One region of the Roseateles rivi genome, then DNA from elsewhere that is predicted to be linked to it. Evidence: predicted binding sites of a transcription regulator. Region 1 holds the regulator's gene; the other holds the start of a gene.
The links. Region 1 encodes FNR, which switches genes on or off when oxygen is low (the NO sensors DNR and NnrR bind a similar motif). Its sites were predicted from a motif close to TTGATNNNNATCAA; they were not measured.
Positions count from the first base shown of each region.

Region 2: the regulator FNR is predicted to act here: its motif matches at 2,572-2,585, upstream of ACG0Z6_RS00705 (OmpW/AlkL family protein).

Region 1 covers NZ_JBIGHZ010000005.1:434,427-439,482, reverse strand. The annotation lists gene ccoP (cytochrome-c oxidase, cbb3-type subunit III) at 1-483, shown strand, start outside; gene ccoG (cytochrome c oxidase accessory protein CcoG) at 572-1,993, shown strand; gene ACG0Z6_RS14620 (hypothetical protein) at 2,018-2,263, shown strand; gene ACG0Z6_RS14615 (hypothetical protein) at 2,335-2,643, shown strand; gene fnr (fumarate/nitrate reduction transcriptional regulator Fnr) at 2,698-3,435, opposite strand; gene hemN (oxygen-independent coproporphyrinogen III oxidase) at 3,626-5,008, shown strand; gene ACG0Z6_RS14600 (sulfite exporter TauE/SafE family protein) at 5,038-5,056, shown strand, end outside.
Region 2 covers NZ_JBIGHZ010000001.1:164,888-169,943, reverse strand. The annotation lists gene ahcY (adenosylhomocysteinase) at 1-892, shown strand, start outside; gene ACG0Z6_RS00715 (TlyA family RNA methyltransferase) at 892-1,674, shown strand; gene metF (methylenetetrahydrofolate reductase [NAD(P)H]) at 1,671-2,522, shown strand; gene ACG0Z6_RS00705 (OmpW/AlkL family protein) at 2,694-3,332, shown strand; gene pepQ (Xaa-Pro dipeptidase) at 3,449-4,801, opposite strand; gene ACG0Z6_RS00695 (5-formyltetrahydrofolate cyclo-ligase) at 4,812-5,056, opposite strand, start outside.

The DNA.
Region 1 (5,056 bases):
GCCAACAACTGCGCCTCGTGCCATGGTTCCGACGCCCGCGGCTCCAAGAGCTTTCCCAACCTGACCGACAAAGATTGGCTCTGGGGTGGTGAGCACGAGAACATCATGCAAACCATCACCCAAGGTCGGCAAGGCGTGATGCCGCCTATGGCCGCTGCGGTGGGTAGCGCGCAAGACGTGAAGAACTTGGCCAACTACGTGTTGAGTTTGTCGGGCAGCCCGCACAACTCGATTGCTGCGCAGCTGGGCAAGAGCAAGTTCGCTGCGTGCGCGGCTTGCCACGGCCCCGACGGCAAAGGCAATACGGCCATGGGTGCGCCCAATCTCACGGACAAGGTTTGGCTGCACGGTTGGGGCGAAGAGGCTGTGATCAGCATGATCAACAATGGCAAGACCAACGTCATGCCCGAGCATGGATCACGCCTGAGCCCCGAGCAGGTTCGGGTGCTGGGTGCATACGTTTGGAGTCTCTCTAACAAGTGAGCCAGTCTCGGGCTCTTTTGATCAGTCTGCATTCCCCGTGAATCGTCCTCCCCCATCACCGCTGCCGGGCGCACCCGCGCCCGTGCAGATGGTGTCGCTGTACGCGGCCCAAAAGAAGATTTACCCCAAGTCAGCCGATGGCATTTTTGCCAAGTGGCGCTGGGCCCTGGTGTGGTTGACTCAGCTGCTGTTTTACGGACTGCCTTGGGTGCCGTGGAACGGGCGCCAAGCTGTGTTGTTCGACCTGGGGGCGAGACGCTTTTACATCTTCGACCTGGTCCTGTACCCGCAGGACTTCATCTACCTCACTGGCCTGCTGCTGATTTCAGCCTACGCGCTGTTTCTCTTTACGGCAGTAGCAGGGCGTTTATGGTGTGGCTACGCCTGCCCCCAGACGGTCTACACGGAAATCTTCCTCTGGGTGGAGCGCCGCTTTGAAGGCGACAGGCAGGCACGCATCAAACTCGATGCCGCACCTTGGAGCTGGAACAAAGCCTGGCGTAAAGCGGGCAAGCAGTCGGTATGGATTGCTATTGGCCTGTGGACGGGCTTGACCTTTGTGGGCTACTTCACGCCGCTGCGTGACTTGTGTCAGTCCACGCTCTACACCATTGGTTTGGCTGCCGCTGGCAGCTCCCTGGGGCCCTGGGAGGCCTTCTGGATTCTGTTTTACGGTTTTGCCACCTACGGCAATGCCGGCTACTTGCGCGAGCAAGTCTGCAAATACATGTGCCCCTATGCGCGCTTTCAAGGGGCTATGTTCGATCGCGACACGCTGATCATCACCTACGACGAAAAGCGTGGCGAACCGCGCGGCTCGCGCTCGCGCAAGGCCGATCCGGCGGCCTTGGGGCTGGGTAGCTGCGTGGATTGCACGCTGTGCGTTCAGGTCTGTCCCACGGGCATCGACATTCGCAAGGGCCTGCAATACGAGTGCATCGGCTGTGCGGCTTGCATCGATGTGTGCGACAGCGTCATGGACAAGCTCCAGTACCCCCGAGGACTGATTCGCTACGACACCCAAAACGGCATGGAAAACGGTTGGTCGCGCGCTGAGTTGCTCAAGCGTACGCTGCGGCCCAGGGTGTTGGTGTACAGCGCAGCATTGGTGTTGATCACCATCGGGTTGATGGTCAGCCTCTGGGTGCGCTCGCCCTTCAAGGTCGACGTTGTGCGGGATCGTGCCACGTTGGCTCGGCAGGTGGAAGACGGCTATGTGGAGAACGTCTACCGCTTGCAAGTCATGAATGCGACCGAGCGCAGCCAGTATTGCCGTATTGCGGCGCAAGGTTTGCCCGCGCTGGCGCCAGCGCCTGACCTGGGACTGCTGGAGCTCAAGAGTGCGGAGGCTCGGTGGTTTACGCTGGCGCTGCGCGTGCCTCCGGAAGTGGCTGCGCAACACAGCAGCGGTGCGCACCCCATTGAATTCAATGTCAGCTGCGCAAGCAACACGGCCCAAGAAGGCGTACGCTTGGTGCAAGAAAAGTCCACATTTGTTCTGCCACGTTGAGCGTGGTTTCAGGGGAGATTTCGTATGAGTCAAGAAAACAGTCCGCGCCCCACCGCATGGTGGCGTGAGCGCTGGATGTGGCTGGTGGTCGGTGGGCCCGCCGTCGTGGTGGTGGCTGGCTTTGCGACCTTAGGCTTGGCCATTGTTTACCCCGATCCCGTTGTGCAGGGCACAAGGGTAGGGGCCGATGAGGTGTCGGCTCAGCCCGCCATGAAGGCGCGCAACCACGCAGCCACCGACGCCAGCCGTCCTGGTGCCAGCCAGCCATGAACCAGCACAGGCCACCTGCATCCACTCCGGAAGGTGGCCTCGGGGTAGACGAAGCCTACCCAGCCAGTGCTGTGCCTGAAGACAAGTCGGCTTCCGTTTTGCTTGACGGGGGTACGCGCTTGGGGCGTTATGCCATGTTTACCTTGTGGCCGGCGTTCATGCTGGCTGCCGTCACTACGGGTTTGATCTTCAGCTGGGTGGACCCTGCAAATCTTGACGGCTGGGGCGGTGCCTTGCAGTTCTTGCCGCCAGCGGGCGTCTACAGCATGGCGTTTATGGCCCTGTGGTTGCTGTTTTCGCTGTGCAGTGCCATCACCGTGTTGCTGATGGTGACCCCCGATCCTGTCGAGGGGAGACATTCTCGGGCTTGGCCGCGATAAGTCGCAGGGGCTGTAGCTTTGCCTTCCCGCAATGCGAGCGGGCTTGGGCCGATGTCAGTAGGCCGGCGCGCCGTTGAGCAGGGCCTGGAGCCCGTCTTGGCTAACGATGCGAATCTGACGCTGCTTGACTTCGAGCAGTCCGTCTTCCTGGAATTTGGAGAAAGTACGGCTGACCGTTTCGAGTTTCAGACCAAGATAGCTGCCAATCTCCTCGCGCGTCATGCGCAGCACCAAGCTGGACGCCGAGAAGCCGCGCGCGCGAAGGCGCTGAGTCAAATTCAGCAGGAACGCTGCCAGGCGCTCTTCAGCACGCATTGAACCCAGCAGCAGCATGACGCCGTGATCGCGCACGATCTCGCGGCTCATGATCTTGTGGAATTGGTGCTGTAAATCGGTGAACTCACGCGAGAGCACCTCGAGTTGTCCGTAAGGAATGACGCACACCTGTGAGTCTTCCAGGGCCACGGCGTCACAAGCGTGACGGTCGCTGCTAATGCCGTCGAGCCCCAGCAGTTCGCCAGCCATTTGAAAGCCTGTGACCTGATCGCGGCCGTCCTCGGCCGACACGCAGGTTTTGAAAAAACCTGTGCGCACAGCGTACAGAGACTGGAAGCTGTCGCCGGTGCGAAACAGCGTATCGCCCCGGGCGACGTTGCGGCGGGTGGCCACCAGACGGTCCAGACGCTCAATATCACTGTGGGTCAGCCCCACAGGCAAACACAGTTCACGCAAATTGCAAGACGAACAAGCGACTTTGAAAGCCGTGTTGCTAGAGCCGGGGCAGGAATTCATGGCGTGGATTGTGGTCGGTCAAACAATGACCTGTGACCGAGATACGGAGGGCTTGACTTGCAGTGGATCATGTCAAGAGCATTGCGTCTGCATTGTTTACCTCACCATCCACGGCAAGATTGATGAAGATCAACCGGGAGGAGTCGCGTGTTGGCACAGTTCGCACATGCGTATTCAACATGACAGTGAATTGCCGGCGATTTCACCCGACTTGCTGCGTCGGTTCGATGTCTCGGGGCCCAGGTACACCTCCTATCCTACGGCTGATCGTTTTGTAGAGGCTTTCACCAGTGAGCATTTGATCCAAGCGCTAACCCAGCGTAGTGCTGGCGCAGGCGCGGTGGCACCTCTGTCGCTCTATGTGCACGTGCCGTTCTGCGAGTCGCTGTGCTACTACTGTGCTTGCAACAAGATTATTACCAAGCACCACGAAAAGGGCGAGGAGTACCTGACTGTTTTGGATCAGGAAATGGCCTTGGTGCAGGCCTCGCTGGGGCGCGGTTTGTCGTCGGTGTCGCAGTTGCATCTGGGCGGTGGGTCGCCGACTTTCCTCAGCGATGCGGACCTCACCCGCCTCATGGCCAGCGTGACACGCTACTTCCGCCTTGCACCTGGGGCTGAGATTTCTATCGAAGTCGACCCGCGCACCGTGAGCCACGAGCGCTTGGCGCATCTGCGGCAGCTGGGTTTCAATCGCCTGTCCTTTGGGGTTCAGGATTTCGACCCTGACGTGCAAAAGGCCGTCCACCGTATCCAGCCCTACGAAAGCGTGGCGCAGTTGATGGCTGAGGCCCGGGCTTTGGGCTTTGAGTCAACCAACGTTGACTTGATTTACGGCTTGCCGCGGCAAAGCGCCGAGTCCTTCCAGCGCACGGTCGCTCAGGTTGCTGGTTTGCGCCCGGATCGCATTGCCTTGTATGGCTATGCGCACTTGCCGCAACGCTTCAAATCGCAGCGTCGCATTGCAGACCACGCTTTGCCGTCGGCAGGAGACAAGCTCAGCATGCTGTCGCAGGCATTGAGCGGCTTTTTGGGTCACGGCTACACCTATATCGGCATGGACCACTTTGCGCTGCCGCAAGACCCGCTTGCTGTGGCCAAGAGGCAAGGGCGTTTGCATCGCAACTTCCAGGGTTACAGCACGCAACCGGACTGTGACCTGATTGGTCTGGGCGTTTCCTCCATCTCGCGCGTGGGTGCTGCATACGCGCAAAACGCCAAAACACTGGACGAGTACTACGATGCCGTGCGCCAAGGGCGTTTGCCGGTGCAGCGTGGTTTGGCTTTGTCGCGTGACGATCTGGTGCGCCGTGCCGTGATCATGGCCTTGATGTGTCAAGGTCGTGTGGAGTTTGAATCCATCGAGCTGGGTCACCTCATCAGCATGAACAGCTATTTCCAGACTGAGTTGCAGCAGCTGCAGCAGCTGGAAAAGGACGGCCTGCTGGTGATGGAGCCTGGCGCCATCCAGCTCACGCCCTTGGGCTGGTATTTCGTGCGCGGTGTGGCCATGGTCTTTGATCGATACCTGCAGGCCGACCGCACCCGCGAGCGTTTCTCGCGCATCATCTGAGTCTTCTTGTAGAGCAAAGCATAGCGCCCATGGATTGGAGTTTGTGCA
Region 2 (5,056 bases), on a different contig from region 1:
TGCACAAGACCCCACCTGGTACACGCGCAAGAGCGCCGAGATCATCGGCGTGACCGAAGAGACCACCACCGGTGTGCACCGCCTCAAAGAGATGTCGGCCAAGGGCCAGCTGCTGTTCCGCGCCATCAACGTCAACGACTCGGTGACCAAGAGCAAGTTCGACAACCTCTACGGCTGCCGTGAATCGCTGGTGGACGGCATCAAGCGCGCCACCGACGTGATGGTGGCGGGCAAGATCGCCGTGGTGGCGGGCTATGGCGATGTGGGCAAGGGCTCGGCCCAGGCGCTGCGCGCGCTCTCGGCCCAGGTGTGGGTGACCGAGATCGACCCCATCTGCGCGCTGCAAGCCGCCATGGAAGGCTACCGCGTGGTGACCATGGAGTACGCCGCCGACAAGGCCGACATTTTTGTGACCGCCACGGGCAACAAAAACGTCATCACCTACGAGCACATGGCCAAGATGAAGGACCAGTCCATCGTCTGCAACATCGGCCACTTCGACAACGAAATCGACGTTGCCGCGCTCGAAGCCAAGTGCCGCTGGGAAGAGATCAAGCCCCAGGTCGACCACGTCATCTTCCCCACGGGTCGGCGCATCATCCTGCTGGCCAAGGGCCGCTTGGTGAACCTGGGCTGTGGCACCGGCCACCCCAGCTATGTGATGAGCTCCAGCTTTGCCAACCAGACCATCGCCCAGATCGAGCTGTTTGCGCACAAGGACGCCTATGACATCGGCCAGGTCTACGTGCTGCCAAAGCACCTGGATGAGAAGGTGGCGCGTCTGCAGCTGACGCTGCTCAACGCCCAGCTCACCGAGCTGAGCGAAGAGCAGGCCGCCTACATCGGCGTGCCCAAGCAAGGCCCTTACAAGGCCGACAGCTACCGCTACTGATGCGCGCCGACCAACGCCTCCTGGCGCTGCAGCTCGCCCCCTCGCGCTCGGCCGCCCAGCGGCTCATCGAGCGCGGGGTGGTGCTGCGCGCCTCGGGCAGCGTGGTCAAAAAAGCCGGCGAAGACGTGCCCGAGCACGAGCTGCTGCAAGTCACCGACGCGGCGGAGCTGCGCTACGTCTCGCGCGGTGGCCTCAAGCTCGAAGGCGCGCTGGCGCACACGGGCCTGGCCGTGGCCGGGCTCACGGTGCTGGACATCGGGCAAAGCACCGGTGGCTTCACCGACTGCCTGCTGCAACACGGCGCCGCGCAGGTGGTGGGCGTGGATGTGGGCCATGCGCAGCTGCACACGCGGCTGCGCAGCGATGAGCGCGTCACCGCGCTCGAAGGCCTGCACGTGCGCCAGCTCAGCGGCTCGGCACTGGCACAGCACGCGCCGGCGGGCGGCTTTGCGCTGATCGTGGGCGATATGAGCTTTATCTCCATGGTCGGCGCCTTCGCCCATCTGGCGCCTTGGCTGGCGCCTCAGGGCCAAGTCTTGCTGCTGATCAAACCTCAGTTCGAGCTCGGCCCCCAGGCGCTGGGCAAGGGCGGTTTGGTCAAAGACCCAGCGCTCTACCCCCAGCTGCAAGCACGCACGCTGGAGGCCGCGCAAGCCCAGGGCTGGACGGTTGAGGACTACTTCAGCAGCAGCATTGCCGGGGGCGACGGCAACCAGGAATTCTTTTTGTGGGCGCGCCCAAGCCAGCACGCCCCCACCCGCACAGGAACCACAAAGACATGAGCACCACCCCCACCGGGAGCACCCCCGTCAGCTTTGAGTTCTTCCCCCCCAACACCCCCGTGGGCGCGGACAAGCTGCGCACCGTGGTGCAGGAGCTCAGCGCCGTCTCGCCCCAGTACTTCAGCGTCACCTACGGCGCGGGCGGGGCCACGCGTGAGAAAACCCTGGCCACGGTCAGCGCCATTGCGGCCACCGGGCACGAGGCCGCACCGCACCTCTCCTGCGTGGGCTCCACGCGCGAAGGGCTGGCCGAGATCCTGGCCACCTACCGCGCGCAAAACATCCGCCGCGTGGTGGCCTTGCGTGGCGACTTGCCCAGCGGCACCGCCACCGCGGGCGAGTTCCGCTACGCCGCCGAGCTGGTGCGCTTCATCCGCGAAACGCAGGGTCAGGACTGGCATATCGAAGTGGCCGCCTACCCCGAGTACCACCCCCAGCAGCGCTATGCCGCACGCGACTTGCAGCACTTCGCTGACAAGATGCAGGCCGGGGCCAATGGCGCCATCACGCAGTTCTTCTTCAACCCCGACGCCTACTTCCACTTCGTCGACGAAGCGCGGCGCCTGGGCGTCACCCAGCCCATCGTGCCGGGCATCATGCCCTTTCACAACTACGCACGCATTGCGCAGTTCGCGGCGCGCGACGGCATTGAAATCCCGCGCTGGGTGGCCCTGAAGATGGAAGGCTATATGGACGACACCGCCAGCATCCGTGCCTTTGGCCTGGATGTGGTGGCGCGGCTGTGCGAGCGCCTGATTGCCGGGGGCGCACCGGGCCTGCACTTCTACACCTTGAACCAAAGCCAGCTCGCACTGGAGCTGTGCCGCCGCCTAGGCCTGGCGGGCTGAAGACGCAAGCGCGGGCTGTGGCGCTCAAGCCGCAGCCCTGGCGCTTTGCTTGAGCCACATCAACACGCGCCAGCAGCCCGGGATAACCCGCGGTCCACTTTGAGATGGCTCAAATGCGGGCCACGGTGCGCGGGTTGCAATGCCTCCATCCCAACACCGATGGAGTGATTCATGAAAAAGACCCCGCTGATCGCCGCTGCTGTTCTGAGCCTGATCGCTGGCGCTGCCGCCGCCCAACAAGCCGGTGACATCGTGGTTCGCGCTCGCGCTGTGCACCTGGATTCGGCCAACGGCAACAACGCCCAGCTGACCAACACCCTGGCCTCGCTCAAGGCGGGCAAGGCCTCGATCAACGACAAGTGGCTGCCCGAGGTGGACATCAGCTACTTCTTCAGCCCCAACCTGGCCGCTGAGCTGATCCTGACCTACCCGCAAAAGCAAACCCTGTCCATCGACGGCCTGGGCAAGGTGGGCAGCTTCAAGCACCTGCCCCCGACCCTGACCCTGCAGTACCACTTCCTGCCCAACCAGACCTTCCGTCCCTATGTGGGCGCTGGCCTGAACTTCACCCACATCTCCAGCGTGAAGTTCGACGCCAATGTCTCCGCGCTGAACCTGAACCTGAAGCGTCAGAGCTACGGCCTCGCGTTCCAAGTCGGTTTTGACGTGGCACTGGACAAGAACTGGCTGCTGAACGTGGACCTGAAGAAGGTGCAAATCGGCACCACCGTGAGCGCTGGCGGCACCGACGTGGGCAAGTTCAAGGTCGACCCGCTGCTGCTGGGCGTGGGCGTGGGCTACCGCTTCTGATTTTCCTTCCCAGCCACTGCTAGAGCCGCCCCAAGGGGCGGCCGCAGTTCAAAAGGCTTTGGGCCGTGTGCGGCACCTGTTGAGGTGTGGCCCACGGCCGTTTTGCTTTTGGGGCCTCAGCCCAGCGCGGCAAAAGCGTCGCGGCTGAGGTTTTCCGGCGCGCCCTGGGCACGGCACACCACATCGTCTTCGATGCGAATGCCGCCAAAAGGCAGGAGCTGCTCGACCCGGGCCCAGTCCACCGCCGCCCCGGCGCTGCTGGCACGCAGCTGGCGCAGCAAGGTGGGGATGAAGTAGAGCCCCGGCTCGATGGTCACGCACATGCCCGGCAGGAGGTCGCGCGTCAGGCGCAGGTAGCGGTGGCCCGCGGGTTTGTCGCGCGTGCCGCCTTGCTCGCTGGCCAGAAAGCCGCCCGCGTCATGCACCTGCAAACCCAGCAGGTGGCCGATGCCATGCGGGAAGAAGGCGCTGGTGACTTGCTGCGCCAGCATGGCTTCCTCGCTCATGCGCACCAGACCTTGCTCGCGCAGGATGCGCGCAATGTGGCGGTGCGTGCTGAGGTGGATGTCGCGGTAGTCGCAGCCCGCGCGCACCTCGTCCACCAGCGCGAGCTGGGCCTGCTCCATGGCCGCCAGCAGGGCCTCGAAGGCCTCAGCCTGCGCGCCGCCAAAGCTCCAGGTGCGGGTGATGTCCGAGGCGTAGCCATGCACTTGCGCGCCTGCGTCCACCAGGAGGCTGCGGGGCTGGGTCGGGCGCGTGCTGTCCTGGTACTGGTAGTGCAGCACCGCGGCGTGTTCGTTGATGCCCACGATGTTGCCGTAGGGCAAGTCGCGGTCGGTGTGGCCGCTGGCCACCAGATAGGCGCGGTGAATCTCGGCCTCTGAGCCGCCGCCCAGAAACGCCTCGCGCGCGGCCAGGTGCGCGCGTGCCGCCAGCCGCGAGGCCTGGCGCAGGCTTTGCAGCTCGTAATCGGTTTTGACCGCGCGCTGCCAGTGCAGGCTGTCCAGCAGCGGCTGCGGGTTGTTGGGCACCAGGTGCTGCAGCGCCGCGTCGGCCTCGCCCACAATCGCCAGGCCCTGGGCGCTGGCGGGCAGGTGCTGCAGCGCTTGCTCGGGCGCGCTGATGATGCGCAGCTCAAACTGCTCCACCCAAAAGCCAGTGGGTGGCGCGGGCGGCACATGCCAGTAGTCGTCGGGCTGGTAATACACCAGCAGCGGCTTGTGCCCCGGGCGCACCAGCAACCAGCTGTCGGGGTGGGCGCACAGCGGCGCCCAGGCCTTGAAATGCGGGTTGGGCTGGAAGAGGTAGGGCCGGTCGTCCAAGAAGCCGTACTTCTCCACGCCCGAGGCGATCAGCAAAGCCTCATGGCCGCTGAGGCTCAGGGCACGTTCGGCGCGCTGCTGCAGCTCGGCCACATGGCGGCGGTGCAGCTCGTCCCAGGCGGGGCTGGCGTTGGCGGTGTCTTTCATCACTTCACACTCAAACAGAAGGGTTGTCCCAGGCGACCCCGGCCTCGGTGAGCATGGCATCGAGCCGGACGTCGTTGGGTTGATGGCGCAGCAGCGGCAAAAAGCCCTGCTGGTAGCCCAGCCCCGCCACCACCGGGCGCGGCTGGATTTGCGTGATGGTACGCAGCATGAAGCCCCCGCCATAGCCCAGGCGCAGGCCCGCCGGGCCATAGCCCAGGCAGGGCAGCAGCAGCAGCTCGGGCTCGAAAGCCTCGG